DNA from 2 places in the Rhizobacter sp. P2_H3 genome. Region 2 is predicted to be linked to the other one. Evidence: predicted binding sites of a transcription regulator. Region 2 holds the regulator's gene; the other holds the start of a gene.
The links. Region 2 encodes FliA, which starts transcription of late flagellar genes. Its sites were predicted from a motif close to CTAAAGTTTNNNNNNNNNNNGCCGNTA; they were not measured.

Region 1: fliD (flagellar filament capping protein FliD) is a predicted target of FliA. The motif match lies at 2,332-2,358, and genes of this name have one in related genera.

The regions. Positions count from the first base shown of each region.
Region 1 covers NZ_JBFUFQ010000030.1:29,933-35,812, reverse strand. Annotated here, with positions in the region: gene AC1D1T_RS08695 (flagellin domain-containing protein) at 271-1,116, shown strand; gene AC1D1T_RS08690 (flagellin N-terminal helical domain-containing protein) at 1,439-2,284, shown strand; gene fliD (flagellar filament capping protein FliD) at 2,461-3,876, shown strand; gene fliS (flagellar export chaperone FliS) at 4,085-4,504, shown strand; gene AC1D1T_RS08675 (flagellar protein FliT) at 4,570-4,869, shown strand; gene AC1D1T_RS08670 (flagellar brake protein) at 4,935-5,684, shown strand; gene AC1D1T_RS08665 (alpha/beta fold hydrolase) at 5,727-5,880, shown strand, end outside.
Region 2 covers NZ_JBFUFQ010000085.1:12,454-23,142, reverse strand. Annotated here, with positions in the region: partial or broken gene flhF (flagellar biosynthesis GTPase FlhF) at 1-1,346, shown strand, start outside; gene AC1D1T_RS16965 (hypothetical protein) at 1,399-2,184, shown strand; gene AC1D1T_RS16960 (RNA polymerase sigma factor FliA) at 2,205-2,918, shown strand; gene AC1D1T_RS16955 (methyl-accepting chemotaxis protein) at 2,938-4,293, shown strand; gene AC1D1T_RS16950 (class I SAM-dependent methyltransferase) at 4,307-5,056, shown strand; gene AC1D1T_RS16945 (hypothetical protein) at 5,142-5,534, opposite strand; gene flgM (flagellar biosynthesis anti-sigma factor FlgM) at 5,540-5,863, opposite strand; gene flgA (flagellar basal body P-ring formation chaperone FlgA) at 5,979-6,683, opposite strand; gene flgB (flagellar basal body rod protein FlgB) at 6,845-7,258, shown strand; gene flgC (flagellar basal body rod protein FlgC) at 7,258-7,680, shown strand; gene AC1D1T_RS16920 (flagellar hook assembly protein FlgD) at 7,714-8,367, shown strand; gene flgE (flagellar hook protein FlgE) at 8,378-9,640, shown strand; gene flgF (flagellar basal-body rod protein FlgF) at 9,763-10,494, shown strand; gene flgG (flagellar basal-body rod protein FlgG) at 10,524-10,689, shown strand, end outside.

The DNA of each region.
Region 1 (5,880 bases), on a different contig from region 2:
GGCTCCCACCCCGTTGTTCGGGGGATCTCGCAGAAATTTTGGCAGCACGGACTCAAGTCTCGAAAGTGGCGGTCCGATAAAGCCTCCAACGGCGACGCAACAACGGCGCCGGGGTCCGGCAGACCAGTGAAGCCGGGCGCAGCAAGCCGCACAACCCCCGGGACGTGCGGTCGTTAAGGCAGAGAAGTGAAGCGGTAGAGAAACCAATCTGCCGAGGCAATGCCGGCGCTCATGCCGGGTCTCAGTTCAACCGTTATTGGAGTTTTTAAAATGGTCATGTCAGTCAACACCAACGTCACGTCGCTGAATGCACAACGCAATCTGTCGACCACCCAGAACTCGCTGTCGACCGCCATGCAGCGCCTGTCTTCCGGCCTGCGCGTCAACAGCGCCAAGGACGACGCCGCCGGCCTGGCGATCTCGGAGCGCATGGGCGCCCAGGTCCGCGGCATGAACGTCGCGATCCGCAATGCCAACGACGGCATCTCGCTGGCGCAGACCGCTGAAGGCGCGCTCGGCAAGGTCGGCGATTCGCTGCAACGCATGCGTGAACTCGCCGTGCAGGCCCGCAACGGCACCAACGGCGACAGCGACAAGGATTCGCTGAACAAGGAATTCCAGCAACTGAGCGCGGAAATCACCCGCGTGCTGGGCGGCACCACCTTCAACGGCATCGCCATCATCGGCGCCAGCGCCGGTGCGAAGGACTTCCAGATCGGTGCCAACACCACGACCAACGACGTCATCACAGTGACGACGACCGACATGACGGCCGATGCCAGCATCACCGCCGTGACGGCCAACACCGTGGTCATCGACAGCACGACGAACTCGGCTTCGCTGAAGACCGTCATCGACAACATCGACGGCGCGATCGACAAGGTCAACAGCGAGCGCGCCATGTACGGTGCGGCGCAGAACCGCTTCGACTCGGTGATCTCGAACCTGCAGACCTCGGTCGAGAACCAGTCGGCTGCCAAGAGCCGCATCACGGATGCCGACTTCGCGTCTGAAACGTCGAACCTGTCGCGTGCCCAGATCCTGCAGCAGGCCGGCACGGCGATGGTGGCACAAGCCAACCAGCTGCCGCAGCAAGTGCTGTCGCTGCTGAAGTAAGCCGCCAGGCTCTGCTTCACAGGCCCCGCCCGGGAAACCGGGCGGGGCTTTTTGCTTTCTGGCGCACGAAAAGGCGGGTCAGACCGGCTCATTTCCCGGTTTAACCCACCTCCAGTTCTCGGAACAATCACTTCCACAGGTTCCTCGCCCGGGATCTGCGGTCCGGATCCACTGAAGGATGCTGACGGGGCGGTGTGCAACAGCACACCTTTCATGTCGGTGGCCAACGGTGATTCGCGCCGGGTCTGACGCAGGGCATTACCCCCCTGCGGCAAGCGCCGGCGCATTTCGCCGGGAGTCATTGATTCTTGAGGAGTGCTTCATGCCACAAACCATCAACACGAACATCGTTTCGCTGAACGCGCAACGAAACCTGAATTCATCCCAGTCCGCCCTGGCGGTCTCGATGCAGCGCCTGTCGTCCGGCTTGCGCGTCAACTCCGCGAAGGACGACGCCGCCGGTCTCGCGATCGCCGAACGCATGAACGCGCAAGTGCGCGGCATGAACGTCGCGGTGCGCAATGCCAACGACGRCATCTCTCTGGCGCAGACCGCTGAAGGCGCGCTGTCCAAGGTGGGCGATGCGCTGCAACGCATGCGTGAACTGTCGGTGCAGGCCCGCAACTCGACCAACAGCGGCAGCGACAAGGATTCGCTGAACAAGGAATTCCAGCAGCTGTCGGCCGAAATCGGCCGCGTGCTGGCGGGCACCACGTTCAACGGCCAGCCGATCCTCGCGTCGACCGGCACGCAGACCTTCCAGGTCGGCGCCAACACGACGGTCAACGACACGATCGACATCAACACCGTCGACCTGACCGTCGATGCCTCGATCACCGCGGTGACCGCCGCGACGACCGTGATCGACAGCACGACCACCTCGGCGACGCTGGCCACCGTGATCGACAGCATCGACCAGGCGCTGAACCTGGTGAACGACACCCGCGCCACCTACGGTGCGAGCCAGTCGCGCTTCGATTCGGTGATCTCGAACCTGCAGACCAACGTCGAGAACCAGTCTGCCGCCCGCAGCCGCATCATGGACGCCGACTTCGCGGCCGAAACCGCCGCGCTGAGCCGCTCGCAGATCCTGCAGCAGGCCGGCAACGCGATGGTGGCCCAGGCCAACCAGCTGCCGCAGCAGGTGCTGCAGCTGCTGAAGGGCTGATGAACGACGAGTGAGACGTGGTGCGTGAAAAATTTCGCACCCGGGGGCTCAAGTTGCCGGCTGTGACTCCGATACACGCGATATCGGATTCCCCTTGGGGGAAGCCTTCCTTCTTTTAGGACAGTGGCAGCGAGGCTTCCTCTGCTTGCCGTCCACTCTTCCGAAAGGTCACGGTCATGGCATCAGTTACATCAGCGGGGATCGGCAGCGGCCTCGACGTCGAATCGATCATCACGAAGTTGATGACGGTCGAAAAGCTGCCCGTCACGCAACTGCAGACCGAAGCGTCGAAGATCCAGACCAAGATCTCCGCTTACGGCTCCATTCAATCCTCGGTGTCGGCCTTCCGCGACGCCGCGCTCGCGCTGACGCGCTCCACCACCTGGGGCGCGACGGCGGCCACCTCCGCCGACACCTCCTCCGTCACCGTGTCCAGCGGCTCCAGCGCCGCAGCCGGCAACTATGCCGTCAGCGTGCAGAAGCTGGCTGCCGCACAGTCGGTGGCGAGCACCAGCTTCGCTTCCAGCAGCACCGTCGTCGGCGAAGGCGCACTGACCATCGACGTCGGCAGCTGGGACATCGGCGAGCCGGGCTTCAAGGCCCGCGCGACCATCAACTCGATGAACATCGCGATCAGCGCGACCGACACGCTGGCCGACGTGCGCGACAAGATCAATTCGGCGGGCGGCGGTGTCTCCGCCTCCATCGTCACCGATTCGAGCGGCGCCCGGCTGGTGCTGTCGTCGACGGCCACCGGCGTCGGCAACGGCTTCCGGGTGACGGCGAGCGGCGCCGGCCCTTCGGCCTTCGCGTACGACGCGACCGACGGCAGCGCCGCGATGACGCGCACCCAGACCGCCGCCGATGCGCAGGCGAGGATCAACGGCCTGGACATCACCTCGGCGAGCAACACGCTGAACGACGTGGTGCAGGGCCTGACGATGAACCTGCAGAAGGTCACCACCGGTGACGTACAGGTCAGCGTCGCGCAGGACAACACCTCGATCAAGAGCGCGCTCACGAACTTCACGGCCGCCTACAACGGGCTGGCGTCGCTGCTGAAGACGCAGACCAAGTACGACGATTCGACCAAGACGGCCGGCACGCTGCAGGGCGATAGCACCGCGGTGTCGCTGCAGCGCCAGCTGCGCACGATGCTGACGGGCACCGGCTCGGCCTCGAGCGCGTTCCCGACGCTGTCGTCGATCGGGCTGGAGATCCAGACCGACGGCACGCTGAAGGTCAACGACACCAAGCTGACCAGCGCACTGGGCAACCTGAGCGAGATGAAGAAGGCGTTCGCCAACAGCGACGCGACCGACTCGGCCAACGACGGCTTCGCGCAGAAGCTGCGCGCGCTGGGCGACCAGGTGCTGGGCACCGACGGCTCGCTGGCGGCCCGCACCAGCGGGCTGAACAGCACGCTGAAGGACAACCAGGAACGGCAGGACGACATCACTGACCGGATGACGAACACCGAGAAGCGCCTGCGCGCCCAGTACACCGCGCTCGACACGAAGATGGCGGGGCTGAACACGCTCAGCACCTACATCACGCAGCAGATCGCCAACTGGAACAAGAGCACAGGCTGAAGGAGCGCCCCGCAGGGGCGCACTCCGGTCGATCCGTGCAACACCGTCAGACCCCGGTCCGGACGGTGTTTTCACTGGAGCAGGTGCCCGCAACATCCCTTCACACTTGAGGGAGAAATGGACCCTGTTTCACCCCACTTGTGCGGCCTAAAGGCCGCGCGGGGCGGGCCGATAAACAGTGCATCCAGTCACGCACAAGGCCAAGAACATGTTCGGTTCCGACTACTCCGCATCGCCCTTCGGCGGCCGCAGCAATGCCTACCAGGCAGTGCAGGTCGGCACCGGGGTCGACGGCGCATCGCCGCACCAGCTGATCGCCATGCTGTTCGACGGGCTGATCGATTGCATCGCCCAGGCGCGTGGCGCCATCCGCAACAAGAAGATCGAGGAGAAGGGCCGTGCCCTCGGCCGCGCGGTGCGCATCGTCGATGAAGGCCTGAAGGCCGGCCTGAACCTGAAGGACGGTGGCGCGCTCGCCGCCCAGCTGAACGACCTGTACGCCTACATGGCCCTGCGCCTGACGCAAGCCAACCTGCACAGCGACGAGGCGGCCCTCGACGAATGCGTGCAACTGATCGAGCCCCTGCGCAGCGCCTGGGCCGAGATCGACATCAAGACCGCCGCCTGAGCCAGGACCCGCACACCATGAAGCATTTCCAGATCGACCGGTCGAACGACAACGGAGACCACCCCATGAACAAGGCCCTGTTGAACTACTACGAAGCCATCGAGCGCGCCAGCCAGGACATGCTCGAAGCCGCCCGCGTCGGCAACTGGGACCACGTGGTCAAGCTCGAAGGCGCCTGCGCCGTGCTGATCTCGCAGCTCAAGCACGCCGCCGCGCAGCGCCCGCTGGATTCCGAGGAAGCCCAGTTGAAATCGCGCATCATGCAGCGCATCCTGGTCAATGATGCCGAGATCCGCCACCTGGCCGAACCGTGGCTGGAAGACCTGGACGCGATCCTCGCCGGCAAGCCGAAGACCGTTCACTGAGCCGTTCGCTGACGTTCACTGATCGCGGCGGGCCGTCCCGCCGACCGGAGCCGAATTTGGACACGATGCCGATGCCGCTGGACGTGCTGGCCGCCACCCATGGCGGGCTGGACGATTTCCGCCTCTCCGCCGTGCCCGAGGTGCTGGCGATGCTCAAGCGGCTGCAGGACGGCAACGTGATCGTCCACCTGAACGGCAGCGACGGCGCCAACTACACCACCACGCTGTGGTCGATCGACCCGGTGCGCGGCCTGATCAGCTTCAGTGCCGAAGGCGAGAACAACCAGGTGCAGGCGCTGGTCGAGTCGGCGGACGCCGTCGCGGTCGCCTACCTGGACAGCATCAAGCTGCAGTTCGACGCGGTCGGGCTGGTGATGGTGCACAACGGCCGCAACGCGGTGCTGAACTGCGCGATGCCGCGCGAGCTGTTCCGCTTCCAGCGCCGCAGCGGGTTCCGCGTGCGCCCGCTGCTGCGCAGCACGCCGGTGGCGCGCGTGCGCCACCCGGCCATCCACGAGATGCCGCTCGCGCTGCGCGTGCTCGACGTGAGCATCGGCGGCTGCGCGCTGTTCCTGCCCGACGACGTGCCGCCGCTGCCGGCCGGCGTGGTGCTCAACGGCGTGCAGATGGACCTCGATGTCGACACGCGGGTGCACGTCGCGCTGCGCCTGCAGCACGTGACCTCGATCAACCCCGATTCGCGCGGCGTGCGCCTCGGCTGCGAGATCGTCAACCCGAGCAGCGACGTGTCGCGCGCGTTGCAGCGCTACATCGACCAGACCCAGAAACGGCAGCGCCTGCTGGCCGGAGGCTAGCCTTCCTTCGCGCGCGGCCGGGCGTGGCAAGATCGCCCCTGGTTGAACAACGAAGGCCAGCGCGTGCGCATCCAGATCGAGCCCGGTGTGAGGCTGTTCGTCGACGTCGAAGGCCCCGGCCACGTCCCCGACGGCAACGGTGTGCGGGAAAAGCCCAGCCTGGTGCTGCTGCACGGCGGTCCGGGGTTCGACCACG
Region 2 (10,689 bases):
AGCGCATGCTCAAGCGCCGCCAGGCCGCCATGCAGCAACAGCACGGCCGCGACAACGAACCCAGCTTCATGCCCGACGACGAGCTGCCGCTGCCGACCGCGCTCGAGCAGCGCCTGGCCGAACGGCAGGCGATGCACCCGGCGCCGGTGCAGCACGCGCCGATGCAGGCCGTCGGCGGCCGCAGCGCCACGCTGCGCGAGCCGCCGGTGCTGCGCGAAGAAATCCGCGTGCAGCAACAGCAGGCCGCCGCCGCTCAAGCGCAGGCTCAGGCCCACGCGCAGGCCTTGGCCGATGCACGTGCCCAGGCCCATGCCCAGCAACACACGCCCGCCCCGGTGCCCGCCGCACCGGTCGTCTCGCTCGCCGATGCACGCTCCACCGTCAACGCCTCGGCCCGCCGCGACCAGCAGGACATGATGAACGAGCTGCGCTCGATGAAGGGCCTGATCGAGGAGCGCTTCGGTGCCCTGGCCTTCATGGAGAAGCTGCAGCGCCAGCCCGCCCAGGCGATGCTGATCCAGAAGCTGCTCGACAGCGGCTTCTCGCCGGCGCTGATCCGCAAGCTGGCCGAGAGCCTGCCGAACGACGTCAGCGACGAGACCTCGTGGGCCGCCAACATCCTCGAGCGCAACCTGATCACCGGCGAGAACGACGCCGCGCTCGAAGACCAGGGCGGCGTCTACGCGCTGATCGGCTCCACCGGCGTCGGCAAGACGACCAGCGCCGCCAAGATCGCCGCCGCCTTCGCCACCAAGCACGGCGCCGCCAACCTCGGCCTGATCACGCTCGACGCCTACCGCGTAGGCGCCCACGAACAACTGCGCGCCTATGGCCGCATCCTCGGCGTGCCGGTGCACACCGCCCACGACCGCGCCTCGCTCGAAGACCTGCTGGAACTGCTGGCGGCCAAGAAGATGGTGCTGATCGACACCGCCGGCATGGCGCAGCGCGACAGCCGCACCCGCGAACTGCTCGACATGCTGGCCCACCGCTCGATCCAGAAGCTGCTGGTCGTCAACGCCGCCGCGCAGGGCGAGACCATCGAGGACGTGATGGTTTCGTACCGCGCCGCCGCCTGCAAGGGCATCGTGCTGTCCAAGCTCGACGAAGCCGTCAAGCTGGCCCCGGCGCTCGACGCGCTGATCCGCCACAAGCTGAAGGTGGTCGGCGTCGCCAACGGCCAGCGCGTCCCCGAAGACTGGCACCGCCTGTCGGCCCACGCGCTGGTGCATCGCGCGCTGCGCGCCAACACCGGCACCGCCTACCGCATGGATGCCGACGACGTGAACCTGATCTTCACGGCGCGCCAGCCGGCGCTGCGCACCCGCGGATCGCTGCACGCCTGATCGCTCGCCCGATCCCACAAGAACAGCCCCCTCGACTCGTCCTCAGCGCCCCATGCACGACGCCTACGACTCCTCGTTCCCGCAAGACCAGGCCCACGGCCTGCGCCAGCTGTTCGGCCAGACGCGCGTGCGTTTCGTGCCGGTGGTGGCCAACCCGAACATGGCGTTCGGCGGCGTGATGCTGGAGCGCCTGTGCACCGCCTTCGGCGAGCTGGGCGCGCATGTGCTGGTGATCGACGCCTCCGACCGCGCGCCGGCCCCGGCCGAGCTGACGGCCGTCGGCCTGACCGGCTGCGTCGAGGCGCTGTCGCACCAGGTGTCGTACCTGGCCGCGCGCGGCCTGCCGATCCGCTATGTGGACGCGCACGGCAGCACCGCCAACTTCCTGCATGCCGCTGCCGATGCCGCGCCGCATGCCGACGTGGTGCTGGTGCATGCCACCGAGACCGACCTGTGCCGTTTGTTCATGCGCAGCGAGGCCCGCCCGCTGCTGCTGGCCGACGACCGCCCGAGCAGCGTGACCCACGCCTACGCCGCGATGAAGCTGCTGACGCAGCGCGCCGGCCTGATGGTGCACGACCTGCTGCTCGGCGCCGCCCCCCATTCGCCGCGCGCTGAACGCATCGCGCAGCAGATCGCCTCGTGTGCCGATGGCTTCCTGGGCGCCGTGCTGCGCGACTGGATGCACGTCGACCCGGCGTCCGATGTCAACGATCCGCCCACGCCAGCCCTGCGCCGCTGGGCCCGTGATGTGCTGCAGCCTGCCGCCTCTGTCGAAACCGCGTACGCCACCGCCTTCCCGGCGTACCGCGATTTCCCGCAGCAGGCCCTGAACTGAATTTCCCCGGAGCTGACCCCATGTATACCGCCAAAGGCCAACTCGACGTCAACACGATGCTCAAGCAGTACAGCCCGCTGGTGCGCCGCCTCGCGCACCAGATGATCGCGAAGCTGCCTGCCAACGTCGAGATCGACGACCTGATCCAGGTCGGCATGATCGGCCTGACGGACGCGCTGAGCCGCTTCGACGCAGCCCAGGGCGTGCAGTTCGAGACCTTCGCGACGCAGCGCATCCGCGGCGCGATGCTCGACGAGCTGCGCGGCAACGACTACCTGTCGCGCGGCACGCGCAAGCAGCAGCGCACCATCGAATCGGCGGTGCACAAGCTCGAGCAGAAGCTCGGCCGCGCGCCCGCCGAGAGCGAGATCGCCCGCGAGATGGGCGTCACGCTGCCCGAATACCAGGAACTGCTTGGCAAGGTGCGCGGCACCCAGCTGGTTTACCTGGAGGACATGTCGGGCGACGATGGCGACAATGACTACCTCGACCGGCACGTCGCCGACGAAGGGGTCAACCCGCTCGCGCAGCTGCAGGACCAGCGCATGCGCCAGGCCCTGGTCGACGGCATCAAGACGCTGCCGGAGCGCGAGCAGTACGTGATGAGCATGTACTACGAGCACGACATGAACCTGAAGGAAATCGCGGCCGTGCTGAAGGTGACCGAATCGCGTGTCTGCCAGCTGCACAGCCAGTCCATCGCCCGCTTGCGCGTCAAGCTGCGCGAGTGGTGAACAGAGAAATCGAGACGACATGTTTGCAATGTTCCGCAAGGGCCGCGAGCTGCAGCCGGTCGAGCCCGTGGTGAGCGCCATGAGCGCGGCCGCCGAGCCCGACCTGCGCGCCGCGGTGCAGTCGATCGGCAAGCAGGCGTCCAGCGTCGGCCGCGACGCCGCCGAGGTGCGCGGCCTGCTCGACGACGCGAGCAAGGTGTCGGCGCGCCAGGCGCAGGCCGTGCTCGCGCTGGCCGGCCAGCTCGGTGAAGTGACACGGGCGCAGCAGGCGATCGGCGACGTGACGGCCGGCAGCCTCGAGGCCGTCGGACGAGCGCGCGACGCGGTCGAGGCGGTCGGCACCGAGGTGTCGGGCATCGTCGACACGCTGCGCGAGGTGGCCGCGGCCGCCAGCGAGATCACGCAGATCGCGCTGCAGACGCGGCTGGTGGCATTCAACGCCTCGGTCGAGGCCAAGCGCGCCGGCGAGGCCGGTCGCGGCTTCGGCGTGGTGGCCGATGCGGTGAAGGACCTGGCCTCGAAGGTCGAGGGGTCGTCGAAGGCGATCATGAGCACCGTGGGCGTGCTCGACACCCGCATCGAGGCCTTGTCGCGCGAGATCCAGGTCAAGCCGGGCGAAGTCCGGCAGGGCGGGTTCCACAAGGCGCTGGCCGATGTCGAGGCCGGTGTCGCGAGCATCACCGCCGCGGCCACGCAAAGCCGCGAGATCTGCGGCGGCGTCAACGTGCAGATGGGGGCGATGCAGTCGGAGATCCAGCAGACCACCGCCGCGCTCGACAGCGCGATGCGCCGCAGCGAGGCCTTCCTGAAGGTCTCGGAGCACCTGATCGAGCTGGTCGCCGAATGCGGCATCGAGACCGAGGACACGCCGTTCATCCAGGCCGCGATGGAAGCGGCCGCGCAGATCGGCAAGCTGCTCGAGGATTCGCTGCGCACCAAGACCATTTCGCCGGCAGCCCTGTTCGACGAGAACTACCGGCCGCTGCCGGGCACGAACCCGGCGCAGCACGCCACGCAGTTCATCGAGCTGGCCGACCGGCTGTTCCCGCAGGTGCAGGAGCGCGTGCTGACGCTGAGCCCGAAGGTGGTGTTCTGCATCGCGGTCGACCGCAACGGCTACGTGGCGACGCACAACAAGAAGTACTGCAACCCGCAGCGCGGCGACCTGGCCTGGGACACGGCCAACAGCCGCTACCGCCGCATCTTCAACGACCGCACCGGGCTCGCTTCGGCGCGCAACCAGCGCCCGTTCCTGCTGCAGACCTACCGCCGCGACATGGGCGGTGGCCAGTTCGTGCTGCTGAAGGAAGCCGCCGCACCGATCACGGTGCAGGGCCGGCACTGGGGCGGCATGCGGCTCGCGTTCAACTTCTGACGCCGGGGCCGGGGTGATCTGGCCGCTGCCCGCGCTGCTGGCCTGGGCTGCGGCCTGGGGGCTCTTCTTCGGATTGCAGCGTGCTGCCGTGCCGCTCGGCATCGCGCTGCTGCTGGCCACCGCGCTCGGCGGCGTGCTGGCGCTGCTGCCGATCGTGGCTGGTACGCGCTGGCGGCGCGTCTTCGTGGCACTCGGCTTTCCCCTCTCGCTGCTGGCCTCCGGCCTCGCCGGTGCGCTGCCTGCCTGGGCCTGGCTGCTGCCGATGGGCGCGCTGCTGGCCCTCTATCCCGTCCATGCCTGGCGCGATGCGCCGGTGTTCCCGACGCCGCGCGGTGCATTGCGCGGCCTGCCGTCGCTCATGCCGCTGCCGGACGGCGCACGCGTGCTCGACGCCGGCTGCGGGCTGGGCGACGGTCTGCGCGAGTTGCACGTGGCGTATCCGGGGGCGGTGCTCGACGGCATCGAGTGGAGCTGGCCGGTGCGGCTGCTGTGCGGGCTGCGTTGTCGGCTGCAGCGCATCCCGGCGCGCGTGACGCGTGGCGACATCTGGCAGGCCGACTGGTCGGCGTACGACGGGGTCTACCTGTTCCAGCGGCCGGAGAGCATGCCGCGCGCGGTCGCGAAGGCGCGGCAGGAGCTGCGCGCCGGCGCATGGATGGCAAGTCTGGAATTCGAGGCGCAGGAACTGCGCCCGGTGGCTCGGCACCTCTGCCCGGATGGCCGGCCGGTGTGGCTTTATAGAGCGCCGTTCAGGCCGCGCTGATCAAGCAACGCCCCAGGATCCGGCTTTGCCGGGCCGAGGGGTGGCGCCCCTTGGGGGCAGGAGCGAAGCGACTGGGGGGCTCCATTCAAGCTTGAATGGAGCCGCGGCTGCCGCGTTCGGCGGGGCCGATCGCCGAGTAGACCGCCGCCGGCCGCTCGCGCGGCATCAGCACGTCGATCGCGCGATCGAGTGCGGCGGTGGCGCGCGCCAGCGATTCGCGCTGTGCCGCCACCAGGCCGCCGGCCAGCGCCAGGCGCTCGCGCAACGGGGTCGGCACCGGGCCGCTGCGGGCGGCGCGGGAGAAGTGGTCGACCGCACGCGCCAGCGAGCGGTGCAGTTCGGTCGCGTGCAGGTCGATCGCCGCGCTGTCGCGCGTGCGCAGTGCCTCGCCCAGCGAGGCGAGTTGCGTCTCGACCGCGCCGAGGGTCGCCTCGAGTTCGGGCGAGGTTTCGTACGCGGGAATCACCGGCTGCTGCATGACGATCAATGACCCAGGACTTCGCGGGCGTTGGAAATCAACTTGTCGGCGATGGCTTCCGGGTTGACCTTGAACGAGCCGTTCTCGATCGCGTCGGAGATGCGCTTGACCTTGTCGGCGTCGAAGTCGGCGCTGGCCGAACTCGTGCCGGTCAGCGACGAGGCCGCGCTCGACAGCGAGACGGTGGTGCTGGCTTCGGGTGCCGCGGCGCCGACGGCCTGGGTGGCCTGCTCGGCGGGCTTGGCGGCAGCCCCTTGTTTCTGCGTGGCGCCACCGACCGCCTGGGTCGGCGCGGCTGCTTCTGCTTGATGGCCGATCTTGATGCTCATGAAGGACTCCTTGGGTCGGGACAGAGGCCCCGGCCTTTCAACATGCACGGTGTATCGGCCCGCCCGGTGGCGACTTGAGGGGTTTCACCCGAATTGTTGTGCCTGGAACAGTTTTTCACAATGCGAGTTCCAACTGGTGTTCCGCCACCGCGACGCCGGTCACGAGACGGCCGCTTTCGGTGCGCACGCGCGCCGGCTGGCCCTCGATGCCGGCGGTCAGCGCCTCGCCCGAGCCGGCCACCGCGTAGCCGTCACCGACGGCCCGGATGCGCACGGTGTCGCCCGGGGCAAACCATTGCCGGGCCTTCAAGGTGGCCTGGCGCACGCCCTGGCCGGCCGCGACCGACCGGGCCAGCGTGCGCCCGACGAGGGCTGCGGCATCCGTCAGCGCCGGGCTGGCGTCCTCGGCGAGGTCGACCTCGGCCTCGCGGACGTCGGCGGCCGCCAGCACCTGGCCGGCCGGCATCGCCTGGGCCATCACCAGCGCCCGGCCCCAGACCTTCACGGTCACCGGCAGATACACATTCCACGGCGTCGCACCCTGGGTGCAGCGCAGCCCGACCCGGGTCTTGCCCCACAGCCGGGTGTTCGGTGTCAGATAAGCCAGGACTTGCTGGCAGGGGGCGAGGCGCAGCCGGGCGTCCAGCGGACCGGCGACGACCTCGACGCGGCCCGGCAGCGTGTTGCTGCCCAGCTGGGCCTGCACGAAGGAGAGCGCCTGCTGCTCGAGCGGCGACGCAGCCGCGGACGGCTGTGCTGCTGAAGCAGCGCAGGCTGTCGCGACAACGACGAAGGCAACAAGGGCAGGGGTTGGGTTCACGCCTCGACTGTAGGAGGGGTGCGCGCCGGGCAAGGCACCGAAATGGCGGACAAACCGGCCGCTATTCCCGCTTATGTTTCAGGAGGCGCTGCCCACAATCCTTTCACATCGCCCATGGCCTCGGCACCGACCGACGCCGCGGACCGAAAGGACACGCCGCCATGCTGAACAATCTGACCAATTCGCTCGACTTCCAGGGCCAGGCGCTTGCGCTGCGCTCGGAGCGCCAGCGTCTGATCGCCGGCAACATCGCGAATGCCGACACGCCGGGCTACGTGGCCCGCGACATGGATTTCGCCCAGGCGCTGCGCGAAGCCACCGGCAGCCAGCAGGGCGCGGCGGTGCCGAAGACCACGCAGGCCGGCCACATCGGCATCGAGAGCGGCCTGACCGGCGCGCGCGCCGAATCGAACCTGCTGTACGCGACCGCCAGCCAGACCAACCTCGACCGCAACACGGTCGACATGGACCGCGAGCGCGCCAACTTCGCCGACAACTCGGTGCACTACGAAGCGACGCTTCGCTTCATCAACGCCAACGTGCGCACGATGCTCGAAGCGATCAAGGGGCAATGATGAGCATGTTCCAGATCTTCAACGTCTCCGGCAGCGCGGTCAGCGCGCAGTCGCAGCGCCTGAACGTGGTCGCGTCCAACCTCGCGAACGTCGACACCGTCGCCGGGCCCGATGGCCAGGCCTACAAGGCGCGGCAGGTCACGTTCCAGACCGAAATGATGGGCCAGATCGGCCAGGCCGGTGCCGCCGCGTCGGCCGGCGTCAAGGTGAGCACGATCTCCGAGGACCAGACCCCCGGCCGCAAGGTGCACGACCCGAAGCACCCGCAGGCCGATGCCGAGGGCTATGTCACCTACAGCAACGTGAACGCGGTCGAGGAGATGGTCAACATGATCTCGGCCTCGCGCTCGTACCAGAACAACGTCGAGGTGATGAACACCGCGAAGACGCTCCTGATGAAGACGCTGCAGATGGGCCAGTGAGCCCTTCAACCTCACTGAACCGGAAAGCACCCCATGGCCGTCGACACCGTCACCAACAACTACGCCGCGCTGAACACGAAGTCGTCCAGCGACAGCAGCGCCACCACCGCGGCCGAGAGCTCGGAGCGCTTCCTGAAGCTGCTGGTCGCGCAGATGCAGAACCAGGATCCGCTGAACCCGATGGACAACGCGCAGGTCACCAGCCAGATCGCGCAGATCAACACCGTCAGCGGCATCGAGAAGCTCAACGGCACGGTGGGCGGCCTGTCGACCCAGTTCCTGCAGATGCAGGCGGTGCAGGGCGCCTCGCTGGTCGGCCGCGAGGTGATCGTGCCGGGCAACAAGATGGACATCGCCGACAAGGTCGGCACGGGCGGCTTCCAGATCGACGCCGCCGCCGACAACGTGAAGGTCGAGATCCAGAACGCCGCCGGCCAGACGCTGCAGACGCTGAACCTCGGCGCGCAGAGCAGCGGGATGAACACCTTCGAGTGGGACGCCGGTGCCTACGACAACACCAGCGGCATCACCTTCAAGGTCACGGCCATGAGCGGGGCCACCACCCTCAAGAGCACCGCACTGATGCGTGACAAGGTCAACGCGATCAGCACGGCCAACAACACCCTGGTGCTGGACCTCGAGAAGGCCGGCGGCGTCACCTACGACCAGGTCAAGGCATTCAACTAAGGACACCACCATGGGCTTCCAGCAAGGTCTCTCCGGTCTGAACGCTTCGAGCAAGAACCTCGAAGTCATCGGCAACAACGTCGCCAACGCCAACACCTTCGGCGCCAAGGCCTCGCGCGCCGAGTTCGGCGACATGTACGCCGCCGCGATGAACGGCTCGGGTGCCAACAACATCGGCATCGGCGTGAACCTGGCGGCGGTGACGCAGCAGTTCACGCAGGGCAGCATCACCACCACCGAGAGCTCGCTCGACGTCGCGATCAACGGCTCGGGCTTCTTCCAGTTGAACGACAACGGCACCACGGTGTACTCGCGCAACGGCCAGTTCCAGGTCAACAAGGACGGCTACATCGTCAGCAACGGCGGGCTCAAGCTGATGGGCTACAAGGCCGACGGCACCGGCACCATCCAGCCCGGCCAGGCCGTGCCGCTGCAGCTGCCCACCGCCGGCATCGACCCCGCCGCGACGAAGAACATCACGCTCGAGATGAACCTCGATTCGCGTGCCGCCACCACGCTGCCGGCGACCACGCCGCAGATCAACCTGTCGGACGCGAAGACCTACAACAACGCCACCTCGCTGACCGTCTACGACGCGAAGGGCCAGGATGTCGCGCTGACCTACTACTTCCAGAAGGCCGGCACCGACCAGTGGAACGTCTACGTGACGGCCAACGGCACCTCGCTGGCGGTCGACGGCGCCGGCGACCCGGCCCCGGTGACGACGATGCAGTTCCCGACCAACGGCGGCAACCCGACCGCGCCGGCCGGGGCCATCACGCTGGACATCCCGGCGACGACCAACGCCGCCGGCGCCGAGACGCTGGCGATCACCGGCGTGCAGCTCGACCTGACGAGCGCGACGCAGTACGGCGCCGGCTTCGGCGTGACCGACCTGAAGCAGGACGGCTACGCGCCGGGCCAGCTGTCGGGCCTGTCGATCGAGGACAACGGCATCGTGATGGCGACGTATTCGAACGGCCAGTCCAAGCCGGCCGGCCAGATGGAGCTCGCGAACTTCCGCAACACGCAGGGCCTGAAGCCGCTGGGCGGCAACAACTGGTCGCGCAGCTACGAGTCGGGCGATCCCATCCTGGGCGTTCCATCGGAAGGCAACATGGGCGTGCTGCAGTCGGGCGCGCTCGAGGAGTCGAACGTCGACCTGACCGCCGAGCTCGTCAACATGATGACCGCGCAGCGCACCTACCAGGCCAACGCGCAGACCATCAAGACGCAGGACCAGGTGTTGCAGACGCTGGTCAACCTGCGCTGATCGACTGAGGCATAGATAGCGATGTCATTCAACGTGCAGCCGGCCGAGCGCCGGGCCGCTCCCAAGCCGGCCGGCATCCCCTCGGGGGATCGGCGGTTGTACCCAACCGACGAGGGGTCGTCATGGACCGCATGATCTACCTGTCGATGTCAGGGGCGAAGGCCATGATGCAACGGCAGGACACGCTGTCGCACAACCTCGCGAACGCGTCGACGCCGGGCTTCAAGTCCGAGCTGGCGGCGTTCCGCGCGGTGCCGGTGCTCGGCAGCGGCGCCAGCACCCGCGTCTATGCGCTCGAGACCACGCCCGGCTACGACGCGACGCCCGGCCCGGTCACCGCGACCGGCCGCAACCTCGATGTCGCGGTGAAGGGCAACAGCTGGCTGTCGGTGCAGGCGCTCGACGGCACCGAGGGGTACACCCGCGGCGGCTCGCTCGACATCACCGCCGACGGCACGCTGACCACGCGCAGCGGCCTGCCGATCCTCGGCGACGGCGGCCCGATCCAGGTGCCGGCCAACAGCGAGATCTCGATCGGCACCGACGGCACCGTCAGCGCCAAGGGCACCAACGGCAAGATCACTCCGGTCGGCAAGCTGAAGCTGGTGACCGCGACCGACGAGACGCCGCTCGAACGCGGCACCGACGGCCTGTTCCGCGCCGCCACCGGCGACCTGCAGGCCGACCCGAATGCCCGCGTGCAGGACGGCGCGCTCGAAGGCTCGAACGTGAGCCCGATCGAGACCATGGTGTCGATGATCGCCGCGGCGCGCCAGTTCGAATCGCAGATGAAGATGCTGCAGACCGCGGAGGGCGACGAGAAGGCCGCCGCGCAGCTGCTGTCGCTGAATTGATCCGCAACGGAACCTGAAGGAACACCACCATGTTGAATTCTTTGTGGACTGCCAAGTCCGGCATGGAGGCCCAGCAGGCCCAGCTGGACGCCATCTCGCACAACCTCGCCAACTCGGCCACCAACGGCTACAAGAAGTCGCACGTGGTGTTCGAGGACCTGATGTACCAGAACCTGCGCCAGGCCGGCTCCAACA